2 linked regions of the Flammeovirga yaeyamensis genome follow. The main gene of each other region encodes a partner of the protein of the gene in region 2 in a complex. Links are inferred from orthologs where the notes say so. Each region holds a gene or a part of one and is shown on either strand. Other genes may lie near its edges.

What was found.
Region 1: the proteins of trxB (region 2) and trxA are in contact, whole or in part, in a crystal structure (PDB 1F6M), measured with the Escherichia coli proteins. The link is inferred for Flammeovirga yaeyamensis from one-to-one orthologs.

The regions. Positions count from the first base shown.
Region 1 is NZ_CP076132.1:2,931,086-2,938,313, forward strand. Bases 142-3,065 are described here. They hold trxA (thioredoxin), read right to left. Parts: upstream 1,802-3,065; coding sequence 1,481-1,801; downstream 142-1,480. Other genes in these bases: purN (phosphoribosylglycinamide formyltransferase), read left to right, coding at 142-451; KMW28_RS11540 (YebC/PmpR family DNA-binding transcriptional regulator), read left to right, coding at 467-1,195; KMW28_RS11550 (nitroreductase family protein), read right to left, coding at 1,900-2,478; KMW28_RS11555 (proline dehydrogenase family protein), read left to right, coding at 2,640-3,065. In the rest of the region: more of purN, read left to right, coding at 1-141; more of KMW28_RS11555, read left to right, coding at 3,066-3,818; KMW28_RS11560 (hypothetical protein), read left to right, coding at 3,969-4,112; KMW28_RS11565 (ABC transporter permease), read right to left, coding at 4,102-6,636; KMW28_RS11570 (voltage-gated chloride channel family protein), read left to right, coding at 6,738-7,228. UniProt on the Escherichia coli protein: Participates in various redox reactions through the reversible oxidation of its active center dithiol to a disulfide and catalyzes dithiol-disulfide exchange reactions.
Region 2 is NZ_CP076132.1:3,822,337-3,829,554, reverse strand. What follows is about bases 2,429-5,342. They hold trxB (thioredoxin-disulfide reductase), read right to left. Parts: upstream 4,395-5,342; coding sequence 3,462-4,394; downstream 2,429-3,461. Other genes in these bases: KMW28_RS15065 (trypsin-like peptidase domain-containing protein), read right to left, coding at 4,422-5,342; KMW28_RS15075 (M23 family metallopeptidase), read right to left, coding at 2,429-3,217. In the rest of the region: KMW28_RS15085 (ammonium transporter), read left to right, coding at 1-942; KMW28_RS15080 (Ppx/GppA phosphatase family protein), read left to right, coding at 1,219-2,124; more of KMW28_RS15075, read right to left, coding at 2,177-2,428; more of KMW28_RS15065, read right to left, coding at 5,343-5,888; KMW28_RS15060 (beta/alpha barrel domain-containing protein), read right to left, coding at 5,937-6,536; KMW28_RS15055 (pyridoxine 5'-phosphate synthase), read right to left, coding at 6,536-7,218.

The sequences.
Region 1 (7,228 bases), 890 kb from region 2 along the record:
AGCTGCTAAACTAAATGTGGAGAATCATTATTTCCCAAAAGCTGCTTTTTCAAATGGTGAGGTATTGGACTTTTTAAAAACGAAAGAAGTCAACTTCATTATTCTTGCAGGTTTCTTATTACTAGTTGACAAAGGTATTTTGGAAGTGTATGAAAACAAGGTGATTAACATCCATCCTGCACTTTTACCAAAATATGGAGGAAAAGGAATGTACGGTATCAATGTCCATAGAGCTGTAGTTGAAAATAAAGACTCTGTATCTGGAATAACTATTCATTACTGTAATCAACATTACGATGAAGGTCAATACATTCTTCAGGCCACTACTCCTATCCTCAAAACCGATTCACCTGAAGAAGTGGGAGCAAAAGTTTTAAAATTGGAACATTTCTATTTTCCAAGAGTAATTGAACAATTAATCAGTGAGCATTCTTTAGAAGAAGCACACTAAAAAATATATATTAAAATGGGAAGAGCATTTGAATTTAGAAAAGGCAGAAAGTTAAAGCGTTGGGCACATATGGCAAAAACATTTACTCGTTTGGGTAAAGATATTGTTATTGCTATCAAAGAAGGTGGTTCTTCTGATCCTGATTCAAACTCAAGATTGCGTGCTGTTTTACAAAACTGTAAAGCAGAGAACATGCCTAAAGATAATATCGATAGAGCAATCAAAAGAGCAACTGATAAAGACACATCAAGCTATGATGAAAAATTATTTGAAGGTTACGCTCCTCACGGCATTGCTATATTAGTTGAAACAGCTACTGACAACAACAATAGAACTGTTGCTAACGTACGTAGTTATTTCAACAAATGTAACGGTAGCTTGGGTACTTCTGGCTCTGTAGAATTTATGTTCGAACATAAATGTCACTTCAAAATCACTAAAGGCGAGATTGATGAGGAAGAGTTAGAATTAGAATTGATTGATTTCGGTGCAGAGGAAGTATTTATCGACGAAGAGGATGATACTATCATGATTTATGGAGAATTCTCAAGCTTTGGTTCTTTACAAAAAGCTTTAGAAGAACAAGGACATGAGGTTATCAAATCTGGTTTAGATCGTATTCCTACAGTTACTAAAAAACTAGATGCTGAACAAGAAGCTGAAGTTGATAAGCTATTAGAAAAACTAGAAGAAGATGATGATGTTCAGAATGTATTCCATACAATGGAACACTCTATGGACTAAGAAAACGTCTTTTTTAATAAATTAAGGTTGTCTTTAGAACAAGTAGTTAATAGAGAGTCTAATCTCTATTTTACTACTAAAGTTCAATGACAACCTTTTTTAATTTTGTTATTTTGAACTATTCAATTATTCATTCCAAATAATAAATGAAACTTGTACTCTTCACCTATATATTCATTCCCTAAAACGATTGTTTTAGTGTATCGTTATTTTAGGACTGTACATTGACACAAAAAAAGGGACCTTAACTCAATAAGATCCCTTCCTTTTAATGTTTTTCCTTGTTTACAGTTGGGCTGTAATTTTTTCAGAAAGTTCAGCTTTAGAACCTGCACCAATGTGCTTGTCTACTTGCTCGCCATTTTTAAATACCAACATAGTTGGGATAGAACGGATACCGAACTTAGCAGCTGCTTGAGGGTTAGCATCAACATCTAACTTACCAATTACAGCATCTGTCAATTCAGTAGCTAATTCTTCAATGATTGGAGACATCATCAAACAAGGTCCACACCAAGTTGCCCAAAAGTCTACCAATACTGGCTTATCTGATTTTAATACTACTTCATCGAAGTTAGCGTCTGTAATTTCTATTGCTTTTCCCATTATGATAATGTTTTATTTCATATGAACAAATTATCATCTGTTCAACTATCTTTAATAACGTCACAGATTTTATTTGGTTGCACAAATGTAGTAAAATATCATTCATTTACCCAAGTAACTTTATCAGATATATTATCTCTATTGCCAACTTTTTTCTGACCTGAAATTGTACCGATATAAAATAAGCCCATAAACTCATCTTCTTCATTAAGTCCAAAATACTCTTTAGCTTGAGGAAATTTGACTAAACCTCCTGTGGACCAATACCCTCCATATCCTTTGGCTGAAACACCTAAAGCTATATTCTGAACTGCACAAGCCACTGCTAACATTTCTTCTTGCTTTGGTATTTTTTTATTGGTTCCTCTATGCATTATTATTCCGATCACATAATTTGATAAAAGAGGAAGCTTTTTTAGTTTTTCGTATCTCTTCTCTTCAAATTCTTCTTCAGGAGTATTTTTTTTGTAGACTTTCCCCTGAACATCAGATAAAGTTTGTAATCCCTCCTTTTCGAATACAACAAAACGCCAAGGTTGAGTTAAACCATGGTTAGGGGCCCAATTTGCATCTTCTAGAAATTCCATGATATCCTCTTTAGGGATTTCTTCTTGTGTATATTCTAAAGGATAAAATGATCTTCTTTCTCTTATGTTTTTTGAAATCTGTTCGTACATCTTGTTATTGATTTTTATTATCCAAAATTACAGAAGTTTATTAATTTTTTAGATGAATAAACTTACTTATTTCAACATGTTGAACTACATTTGTAGTAGATTAAGGTTAAACCTACCTTAATAAAATACTAACACCACACATATAACATAATTCTACCACTATGGTTGACACAAACACGGTTAATTTTAAAGATACCAAGACCGCATTTGAATGGAGAAATGATAACGAGTTAAAACAAACTTACGCCTTATTTGCCATGATGGGATCTCCCAATCTTGTTAAGTTAGGTACTGCTTGTCTTAACCTTGCATTTAAAGTTAACTTACCTATCAAATCTTTAGTTAAAAAAACGCTTTTCAAACAATTTTGTGGAGGCGAAACTATTAATGATAGTATCGATACTATTAATACGTTAGGTAAGTTTAAAATAGGTTCTATTTTAGATTATTCAGTAGAAGGTGCTGAAACAGATGAGAGTTTTGACCATACTGTTTCTGAAATTCTTCAAACTATTGAAAAATCTTCTCAAGAAAAACACATCCCATTTTCTGTATTTAAGCTTACTGGTATTGCTAAAATTAGTTTATTAGAAAAAGTACACGCTGGTGAAACTCTTACTTCTGAGGAAAAGATAGATTGGGATAAAGTTGTAGAAAGAGTTGAATTATTATGTGCTACGGCTTATAAAAAAGACGTTAGAATCTTTATTGATGCTGAAGAAACTTGGATGCAAGGCCCCGTGGATGAACTTGCTTTCAGAATGATGAAAAAATACAATAAGGAAAAAGCAATTGTCTACAATACTTATCAAATGTATTTACATGCAAAATTAGCTCAATTAAAAGTTGATTTTGAAAATGCTCAAAAAGACGGATACATATTAGGTGTAAAGCTTGTAAGAGGTGCCTATATGGAAAAAGAGGGAGAACGTGCTCAAAAAATGGGTTACGAAAATCCTGTTCAACCTTCTAAAGAAGCTACAGATAAAGATTATGACGCAGCATTGAACTTCATCATGGATAACCACAAAGGCTTTGCTTTATGTGCTGGTTCTCATAATGAAGAGTCAAATTTATTGCTTGTTGACTTAATGAATAAATATGGGATCTCTTCTACAGATACAAATTATTTCTTCGCACAATTATTTGGCATGAGTGATCATATCTCATTTAACTTATCAAAAAAGGGATATAACGTTGCTAAATATTTACCTTACGGACCTGTTAAAGAAGCACTTCCATATTTATTTAGAAGAGCTGAAGAAAACACTTCTGTTGCAGGACAAGCAAGTAGAGAACTTACTCTTGTAAAAGATGAGATAAACAGACGAAGTCGTTAGAATTTCGTTATATCAAATATGATTAAACCCATTTAAACTTTGATTGTTTAAATGGGTTTTAATTTTTTCAGGTAAAATACTATAAATAACAAAAATATTTATATATTGTGATCAAATAAACTACTATATTATAAATAAAAACAAATATCTATGAAAGCAAGACTGTTATTCTTTGTAATAGGCTTATTTTTTTTGGTCGGGGTACATCACTATTTAACAGAAAATCAAGAAGCTGAGCAAAAGGAAGCTAAGATTGAAATGAATTCATTTAATTCTGCTACTTCTATTGAATAGTTGAATCTCTAAGCACTTCTAAAGGACTTACTTTAGTGATCTGTCGCATATAAACAATCCCCACAAGTATGGTGAGTACTACAATTGAAGATGTCACCAAAATACTATCTGATATTGCTATAAAGAAAGGAATATCAAATACAAAGTAGGCCAATAAAAAGCTTCCAATCCATCCGAGAAGCATTCCAGTAAGTGATGATAATAAACCAATTAGACAATATTCTATGAGGCTTATCATTATCAGATTACTACTTTTCGCACCCAAACTTCGTAACACTCCTGCATCATTCTTTCGTTGATGCTTGCTAATTGATAAACTACTCCACAACACCAAAAATCCCGATAATATACAAATCCCTCCTAGCCATTTAAATACAAAGGCTACTCGATCCAATATGTCATTTAACGATTGGAAGATCACTGCTAAATCAATTGTACTTATATTTGGGAAGTTCTTTAATACTTTTGATTGAATATCACTTATCCTCACTTTGTCTTTTACATTTGCCCCTATCACATGAAAAGCTGGTGCTGCTTCCAATACTCCTGACGGAAAAAGGACAACAAAATTTGCTTCCATACGTGCGAAATCAACTTCTCGAATATGAGAAATTTTTGTTTTCACTTTATAACCTTGAACATCAAATAGTAATTGATCACCAAATTGCATCCCTGAAGACTCTAAGAATGATTTTGAAATAGATATTGGAACTATTTCATTTATTGAAGACTTTCCTATCCAAGTCCCTTCTGCAGTTTTCTCATTTTCTTTTAAATGATCTCTAAATGTCACCCTATACTCTCTATCAAACACCCAACGTTTTACTTTTAGAGTAGAATCTGCTAATGTTTCTTTTTTATCCTTACTATTTAGAGATTTCAAACTCATAGTAACAACAGCTGCATCCTGTTCAATATTTACCTCGTTTTTATTTAAAAGTTCTGACAAAGGCTCAACTTGTCCTTTCTGAACATCATAAAATATCAGATTGGTATCCCCTTCCTTTCCTACATTTTGAACTTTATCAATCAGAATTCCTCTAATAGATAACATACAAATGATTAAAAACACACCTAAACCAATAGTAATACCTAGAATGAGTGTCTGATTATTAGGACGATATAATTGAGATATTCCAAACTTTAAATTAAATGGAAGTTGTCCAACCTTCACTTTTCTAAGGATAGAAATAAAACTTTTACTGATGATAGCTAAAAGTGTAATAACAAATACTATAGAAAAGAGAAATATAACAGCCTTTAAAACTTCACCTAATTGCCAATAGGCAAATCCAAAAATGAACAAACCGATGACTAATGTTAGGGTTATCTTTTTATCCAGATTATTTGATGTTGTCAGTAGATTGAGGTTTCGTAAAACATAAACCGGGGTAACATCAAGAATTTGAAGCAAAGGATACCAACCAAATAATACTGAGATTATTATACTCAATAAAATACCATAAAGAGAAGCTTGTATGGATAAATCATTACTCACATCTACCATTAGTAAATCTGAAAAGAGTATTGGAAAATATATTTGAGCAAATGAGCCTATTGCTGCTCCTAATACTCCTCCGATAAATCCCAGAATGACAATTTGAATGGAATAAATCAAAAATGTTTCAGAGGTTGTTGCCCCTAAACATCTTAAGATAGCCACTGATTTTAATTTTCCTTTGATGTAAATATATATACCACTCGACACTCCCAAACAACCTAGCAATAAGGAAATGAATGCGACGAGTTTTAAAAATGAATCAATATCATTAAAGAAACGTCCTATTCGGGCTGTATTGTTCTCTGTTGTGGCAACTCTTAATTTATTATTTTCTATTATTTGATCTTTTTCCGTTATGAGGTTTTGGACATCAAATTTATCAGGGTATTGAAAAAAGTATCGGTAATTTACACGGCTACCTTTTTGTATCAAGCCTGTAGATGATAAGTATTTGAAGGGAAAGTAAACTATAGGAACTGTTGCCGCCATGATACTGCTTTGGCCAATTCCTTTTTTTATTGTCCCCGCAATCTTAAAATGGGTTTGGCCAAATTGAATAGAATCTCCTATACTTGCTTCTAATTGAAGCATTACTGCACTATCTACAAATACTATTTTATCTTTTCTTTCCCATTCTATAATGGCTTCTTTAGGAGTTACTTCCAATTGACCATAATAAGGAAATCCTTTTTCCAAGGCCCTCAGATCTACCATTCTATTTTTAGATGATTTCTCATTATAAGCAATAGAAGCAAAATTATATTGACGGATAAATTGACTTTCCTCTGTCGAAAAATGATTTAATATAGAGTCTTTTAACTCATAATTTGCTCTAATCTCTAGGTCAGCCCCTAGAATTTCTTTTGATTGTCTATTTAAATCTTTTTGAACATTTTCTGAAAAAGTCATCAATGCAACCAAACTTGCTATACCAACAATAACTGAAGTAATAAATGGGCCAATTTTTTGAATACTTTGTTTTAAGTCTCTTATCGAATTGTTGACAACGAATTTTATTCTCATAATTCTTAAATGAAACTTTACAGTTTCGTTTGTTTCGTTTTTTATCTCGTAAAATCTTTTAACTTTACTTATCAAATCATTATCTAAATTAAATAACTTTTATGGCTTTTTTAGGGTATACTCACGAACAATTTCCAAAGTGGGTTAAAAAAGTAGAACAATTCCCGGTGTTTTTATACATTCTCAAGTGGGTTTTAATTGGTCTATTAGTAGGTGGTTTAACAGGGTTGGGATCAGCCCTATTCTTGTGGGGCCTTCATTGGGCAACAGGTTGGAGAGGTGATAATCAATGGATTATATTTGCTTTACCTATAGGTGGTTTTCTTATTGGAGCTTGTTATCATTACTTAGGGCAAGATGTAGTTAAAGGTAATAATCAATTACTTGATGAAATTACAAGACCAAATAGAATCATTCCTTTAAAGATGGCTCCTTTGGTAACAATTGCAACTATTGCAACTCACTTCTTTGGTGGTTCAGCAGGTCGAGAAGGTACAGCTGTTCAAATGGGTGGTGCAATTGCCGATCAGTTTACTAAAATATTCAAGTTAGATAAATACGACCGTAAATTATTAATTATATCAGGTATTGC
Region 2 (7,218 bases):
CCTAGAATCTTATTTATCATGTTCCAAGGTACTTTTGCAGCAATTGCAGTTGCACTTGTAAGTGGTTCAATTATCGAAAGAGTAAAATACTCTACTTGGATTATTTTCTCAATTCTTTGGGTAGCCCTTGTTTATTCTCCAATTGCCCACTGGGTTTGGGGAGGTGGTTTCCTAAGTCAAGATGGTGAATTAGATTTTGCTGGTGGTACTGTAATTCACATTAACGCAGGTATTTCAGGACTTGTTTTAGCGTTAATGTTAGGTAAGCGTTTATCGAAAGATGAAACGTCAAACAAGCCTTCTTCAATTAAACTAATGGTATTAGGTTCAGCATTATTATGGTTCGGATGGTTTGGATTTAATGGTGGTTCTCAATTAGCAGCTGATTTTATTGCAGCGAATGCTATGATGGTTACTAACGTTGCAGCAGCAGCAGGTGGTATGGCTTGGTTGCTTATGGAATGGTTAACTATGGAGAAAAAACCAACTTTATTAGGTTCAGCATCTGGTGTAATTTCCGGTTTGGTAGGTATTACTCCCGCATCTGGATATGTTGATGTTTCTGGTGCATTAGTTATTGGTTTGGTTTCTGGAGCAGTTGGTTTCTGGGGTGTAATCAAATTAAAAGAAAAATTAGGTTATGATGATACACTAGATGTATTCGGTATCCATGGTTTGGTGGGTATTGTAGGTGCAGTATTAACAGGTGTATTTGCTAACCCTGAAGTAAACGGTGCAGCAGGTGCTTTATATGGTAATGCTGGTCAAGTGTTAGTTCAGTTAAAAGCAGTTGTAGTAACAATCATTTATTCTGGTGTTGCTTCTGCAATCATCTTTAAGATCACTGCATTAATCACACAAGGTGGTCGTGTAGATGACAAACTAGAAAAAGAAGGTATAGATGAGGCTTTCCACGGTGAAAGTTCATTCGACTCTATTTAATTAAGAAATTGATTGATACGATTGTCAATGCATTATATTGACTAAGTATTATTATTTGTTGATATAGTTCAAAGGAGGCACATTTTAGTGTGCCTCTTTTTTTGTGCTTAACATCTCACACTTTGTTAAGTCAGCCTTCAAGCTTTAATCTCTCATTGATATTTTATATATTTCAACTTAACTAAACATTGCAGCTCATTTTTTTGATTTGTTTAGAAAAAGGTAAAACCTTGATAAAGGAACAATAAATAACTACAATAAATTTCACTTAATATTTTGAGACTAGGATCTATAGATATAGGATCGAATGCGATCCGTTTTCAAGTGGTGACCACCCATGAAGATAAAGCAGGAAAAACTGTATTTAAGAAAATTGAATATATGCGCTTTCCTCTTCGACTAGGAACAGATGTATTTAAAACTGGTAAAATTCTTCGTCCAACAGAAGAAAAGTTTGTCAAACTAATGAGAGTTTTCTCTACTCTTTTTGATCTTACTGATGTGGACGATTATATCGCTTGTGCTACATCTGCCATGAGGGAATCTAGAAATGGAAAAGAAATTGTAGATAGAGTGTATTATAAGGATGGTCTTAAAATCGATATCATCGACGGTAAAGTAGAAGCTGAAATGATATCCTATGCGCTCGATCCACATATTCCGATGGGGAATGTTTTGCATATTGATGTTGGAGGAGGAAGTACAGAATTGAACCTTTATAAGCATAATACCAAAGTAGCTTCAAAATCTTTCAAGATGGGTAGTGTTCGACAATTGGATAAAGAAGATGCTGCTGCTGTATTTAATAACATAGAAGAATGGTATAAAAAAGAGTCAGCACCCTATTTTTCACCTAATGAGGAGGTGATTTCTTTAGGGACTGGCGGTAATATCAATAAGTTGTTTAATTTATCTAAACACAAGAAAAGTGATGATCGGACAACAACTCTAGAAGAATTACTTAAGTTGAAAGATTGGCTGAGTGAGTTTACTCTTGAAGAAAGAATCAAAAAATTAAGGTTGAATGACGATAGAGCAGATGTCATCATTCCTGCTTCAAAGATTTATACTAATGTGATGAAAATTGCAGGATCAGAAAAGATTATTGTTCCAGGAGTAGGCTTAAAAGATGGTATCCTTCATTATTTGATGAACAAAAGAGGATATAATGCAGCTGATTAAAAATTAAAATGCATAAAAAAACCTTTCAATTTAAATTGAAAGGTTTTTTTATTTATCTCACCCGGATCGTCCTGCCTACTCTTAAAGTAGTTCTTTTAGACATTCCGTTTAAGCGACATATTTTTGTGATGGATGTACCATATTTTCTACTGATTTTCCAAAGAGAATCTCCTGGGCGAATTCTGTGATAAACACTTTTCTTCGACTCAATAAGTAATTCATAGTTCTTAGCAGTAAGATCAAAATCTGATGGGATCTCGATTTTATGTTCTGCAAAATCAACCATGTCAGATGGATTAAAGCCATACCCTTGGTATCTGATTTCGAAGTGAAGGTGCGGTCCAGTACTTCTACCTGTATTTCCACCAAGTCCAATTACTTCTCCAGCTTTTACTTCTTGTCCAGGTTTAACAATGTAACGACTCATATGCCCATAAAGACTTTCAAGACCGTTTTTATGACGAACCATAACATAGTAACCATAGCCTCTTCTATTGTACTTGGCAATACGAACAACACCATCAAACATTGAACGGATAGAATCGCCGATAGCCACCTTTACATCTACACCATGGTGGAACCTCCATCTTCTAAAACCATATTTAGAAGTCACTCTCATTGGTTTGTCTAAAGGATAAGCCCAAGCCGTAGCAGCATCAGCACTGTCATAAAGGTGTAGTCGTACAGAATCGCTCAAAACTTTATGTGAGATGTTGTACGGATTAACGTTATAGTTGTCCCAAGCTTTATAATAGTCGAAACCATTAATATAAGTAGCATCAACAAATTTCCCTGCTTGAATTTCTATCAATTCAGGGCAAGTTTCTTTCTCGTTTAAATTTTCTCTTTGATAAGGGGTAGGGAGTTGTTCTAATAGTTGAGTTTCTGCACAATCTATTTCTCCATTACTTAATAAGAAAGGAGTAGATGCGATTTCCTCAACAACAGTTTCTTTTTCAATAGTAGCAGTCTGAATCTCGGCTTTTTCTTTTTTCTTAAAAAGCTTTTTGATGAATCCTTGACCAAAAGATGCTGAAGATAAAAATAAACCTATGGTTGCTAAAAAAAGTACTTGTGAGATTTTTGGTCTCACATTACAAAAAGTATAATACATAATCTATTTATAATACACTTAGCTACAATGTTGAAGCTTGTCTATCTGTTTAATTTCTAATTTACAAGGTTAAAAAATAATGAACTAAAAGACAATCATTTACTTTTAATATTCTTCTTGGTTAACGTTATTTTTGAAAACAAATTGTATACAGAAGCCATTTGAATGAAAAAAGACTCATCTCCAAAGAGATGAGTCTTGTATTTTGAATCAACTAAGTGATTTAGTCTTCTAATTCTGTAAGGTAGCGTTCTGCCTCCAAAGCGGCCATACATCCAGTACCTGCAGCAGTAACTGCTTGTCTGTAAATCGTATCTTGAACATCACCAGCAGCAAAAACACCTTTAATGTTTGTTTTTGTGCTATCCGGTTGAGTAATCAAGTAACCTGCATCGTCCATATCCAACTGACCCTTGAAAATGTCAGTGTTAGGTTTATGACCAATAGCGACGAAGAAACCAGTAACAGGAAGGTCAGTAGTTTCTTGAGTTTTATTATTAATGATTCTAACACCGTTTACAACGTCATCACCTAAAACTTCTTGAGTTTCGCTGTTCCAGTGAATCTCGATGTTTTCTTTTTTGATCACACGATCTTGCATGATTTTCGACGCTCTCATTTCGTCACGTCTAACAATCATATGTACTTTAGAACATAAGTTCGATAAGTAGTGTGCTTCTTCAGCTGCTGAGTCGCCAGCACCAACTACAGCCACTTCTTGACCTCTGTAGAAGAAACCATCACATACTGCACATGCAGAAACACCTTGTCCGTTCAAACGAGTTTCAGACTCTAAACCTAACCATTTAGCAGAAGCACCAGTAGAAATAATTACTGTATCTGCAGAGATTTCAGTTTTCTCGTCGATAGTCGCTACATGAGGACCTTTTTCGTTAAACTTCACACCAGTTACTAAACCTGTTCTGATATCTGTTCCGAAACGTTCCGCTTGTGCTTGCAGTTCCATCATCATTTGAGGACCCATGATTCCTTTAGGGTAACCAGGGAAGTTCTCAACATCGTTAGTAATAGTTAACTGACCACCAGGCTGTGGGCCTTGGTATAAAAGTGGTTTAAGGTTCGCTCTTGAAGCATAAATTGCAGCTGTGTAGCCTGCAGGTCCTGAACCTACAATTAGGGTTTTTACGTGTTCCATGATGTATTTTTTATAAAATCTTTAATTCTAGAAATAATAACTAAAGTATCTGTGTGATCGATCTTGTTTCACAACTTCTAAAATCACTCGACCACGAATTCGAGATACTATTTTTGAAAAATCTTTAGGGTTTTCTAATGGATATCGATTAATTGATACCAAGATCATCCCTTTTTTCAAGCCCATCTCTGAAATTAATCCTCCATTGGCTACTTCTTCGATTTTAATACCGTTTGATAAACCAAGCTTGGATTGTTCTATTTTTGAGAGCGGCGTAAATTTAGCACCAATTTCTTTGGCGTCGTACACATTCTTCTCAGAAATTTCAGTTGTACCATCAATATTTGTTAAAACAACTGTTTTTTCTATTTCTTTATTTTCTCTTTTGATGGTTAAACTAATCTTATCTCCAGGGACATAGTAGCTTAACTGTTCATCATAAGCCGCTTCGGAATCAATAGGAAAGTTGTCAATTGAGATGATAACATCCCCAACTTCTAATTTATTTTTCTCAGCTGCTCCTCCTTCAATTTTGGTGATAACCACCCCTTCAATAGTTTTTAACTGAAGCTTCTCAGCAATTTTTTCGTCCACCTCTTTGATGCTTGCCCCAAGGAATGCTTTCTGAACTTCACCATATTTCTTTAAGTCATTCACCACTTTGGCAACAATATCAGAAGGTACGGCAAAACCATAACCAGCATAACTTCCAGTTTTTGATAAAATAGCAGTATTAATCCCCACTAAATCACCATGAAGGTTTACTAAAGCACCACCACTGTTACCAGGGTTAATTGCTGCATCGGTTTGTATAAAAGATTCAATAGGGAAGACATCATTCATAATCCCAATTTTTCTGCCTTTTGCACTCACGATACCAGCAGTTACGGTACTTGTCAAGTTAAATGGATTACCTACTGCTAATACCCAATCACCCACTCTTACCGCTTTGGATGAGGCGATTTGAATAGCAGGAAGATCCTCTTTATCAATTTTAAGTAAAGCGATATCAGTAGATGGATCTATACCGATTAATTTCGCTTCATAAGATCTTTTATTATAAATCACTTCAATTTTATCGGCTCCTTTCACTACGTGATTGTTCGTTACAATGTATCCATCTTTTGTGAAGATGACACCAGAGCCCGATCCCATGGCCATTCTAGAATTATTCTGACGCCCTTGTGGACCAAAGAACAATTCCATCCAAGATTTTCTATTGGAATACCCTTTAATGTAGGTAACAATGTAAACTACGGATTGTGTGCTTACTTCTGCTGCGTCTGCAAAAGCAGATAATTCCAATTGATCAGCATTAATGTCTCTTGGAAATACACTTTTTGAAGAAGATATAACAGGTTGTTCAGCTTCTGTATTGGAAGCGAAAGCGAAGTTGTTTTCAGTTGGTTGGGGCTGTAAAAATTCTATGTATAAAAATGCACCCGATAAACCACTTAAAACACTAATGATAATGGTAAGAAGTGTTTTTTTCATGTCTAATTTTTTCAGTTCTTTTTTACAATAAAAATGCCTTTTGAAAATTTATGACAGATTGACATAAGGAAGCATTAAAGCTGTCTCATTTTGTTGTAACAAATGCTGAAACTTTGTTAGATTATTTGTCTTTAATTTGATTTCAATATCCAACTTCTCGAAAGTAGGAAGATAATTGATATTGTCTTCTGATAAAGTGATGCCGTCCACACCATTTTGTTTGATCAATGCTGAAATCTGATCAGCTTCTTTTTGGTCGAAGATTTTAGAAGGAACTGACAAACTGATGCATTTTTCTTTTTCATGTGCCGTGTTAGAGAGTTGTAAAAATTCAATCTTACACCATTGAATATTACTTCTAAAAGCACTCATATTTAAATGTACACCAATATCAAAAGCGCCTTGTTTGATGGCTTGTTCCAGTTCAAAAAGTTTTACTTGAGTTAGAGAAGATCCTTCTTCACCACCGATAGTGGTATAAATTAGAGTGTCATCATTTTCTAAATCTCTTGCGGCTTTTTTTACCCAATAAGGAGAAACATGAATCCCCCTTAAAGGGAAAGTGTGCCCCATTTCTATTAACTGAAGCACACTTTCTTCATCATCACTCAAATGCTTTGCATCCGCTATGATGTTTTCCCAACGCATTACTTTAATTGTTTTAAGTAAAGTTGAATAGTATTTTCAAGACCGTAGTATAAAGCATCGCAAACCAATGCATGTCCAATAGATACTTCATCTAGACCTTCGATATTTTGATGGAAATAAGCCAAATTGTCTAAATCCAAATCATGTCCAGCATTTAAACCCAAACCAAGTTCAACCGCTTTCTTTGCTGCTTCTTGATAAGGTGCAATGGCTTTTTCCTTATCGTTATGGAAGTTTGCCGCATAAGGTTCTGTATATAACTCTACTCTGTCAGCACCACATGCAGCAGCGCCTTCAACCATTTTAGGATCAGGATCTACAAAAATAGAAACACGAATACCTTTGGCTTTTAAGTCGGCAGTTACTTTTGTCAAGAACTCTTTATGTGTAATGGTATCCCAACCTGCATTAGAAGTAATGGCGTCGTCGGCATCAGGAACCAAAGTGGCTTGTTCTGGGACAACATCAAGTACTAGCTCCATAAAGCGAGGCTCAGGATTTCCTTCAATATTATATTCCGTTGTTACTACATTCTTAAGGTCGTACGTATCTTTTCTTGTAATGTGTCTTTCGTCTGGTCTAGGGTGAATAGTAATTCCTTCAGCACCAAATCTTTCCGCATCTTTTGCTACTTGTTCCAAGTTAGGGTTGTTGCCTCCTCTAGCGTTTCTAATAGTGGCAA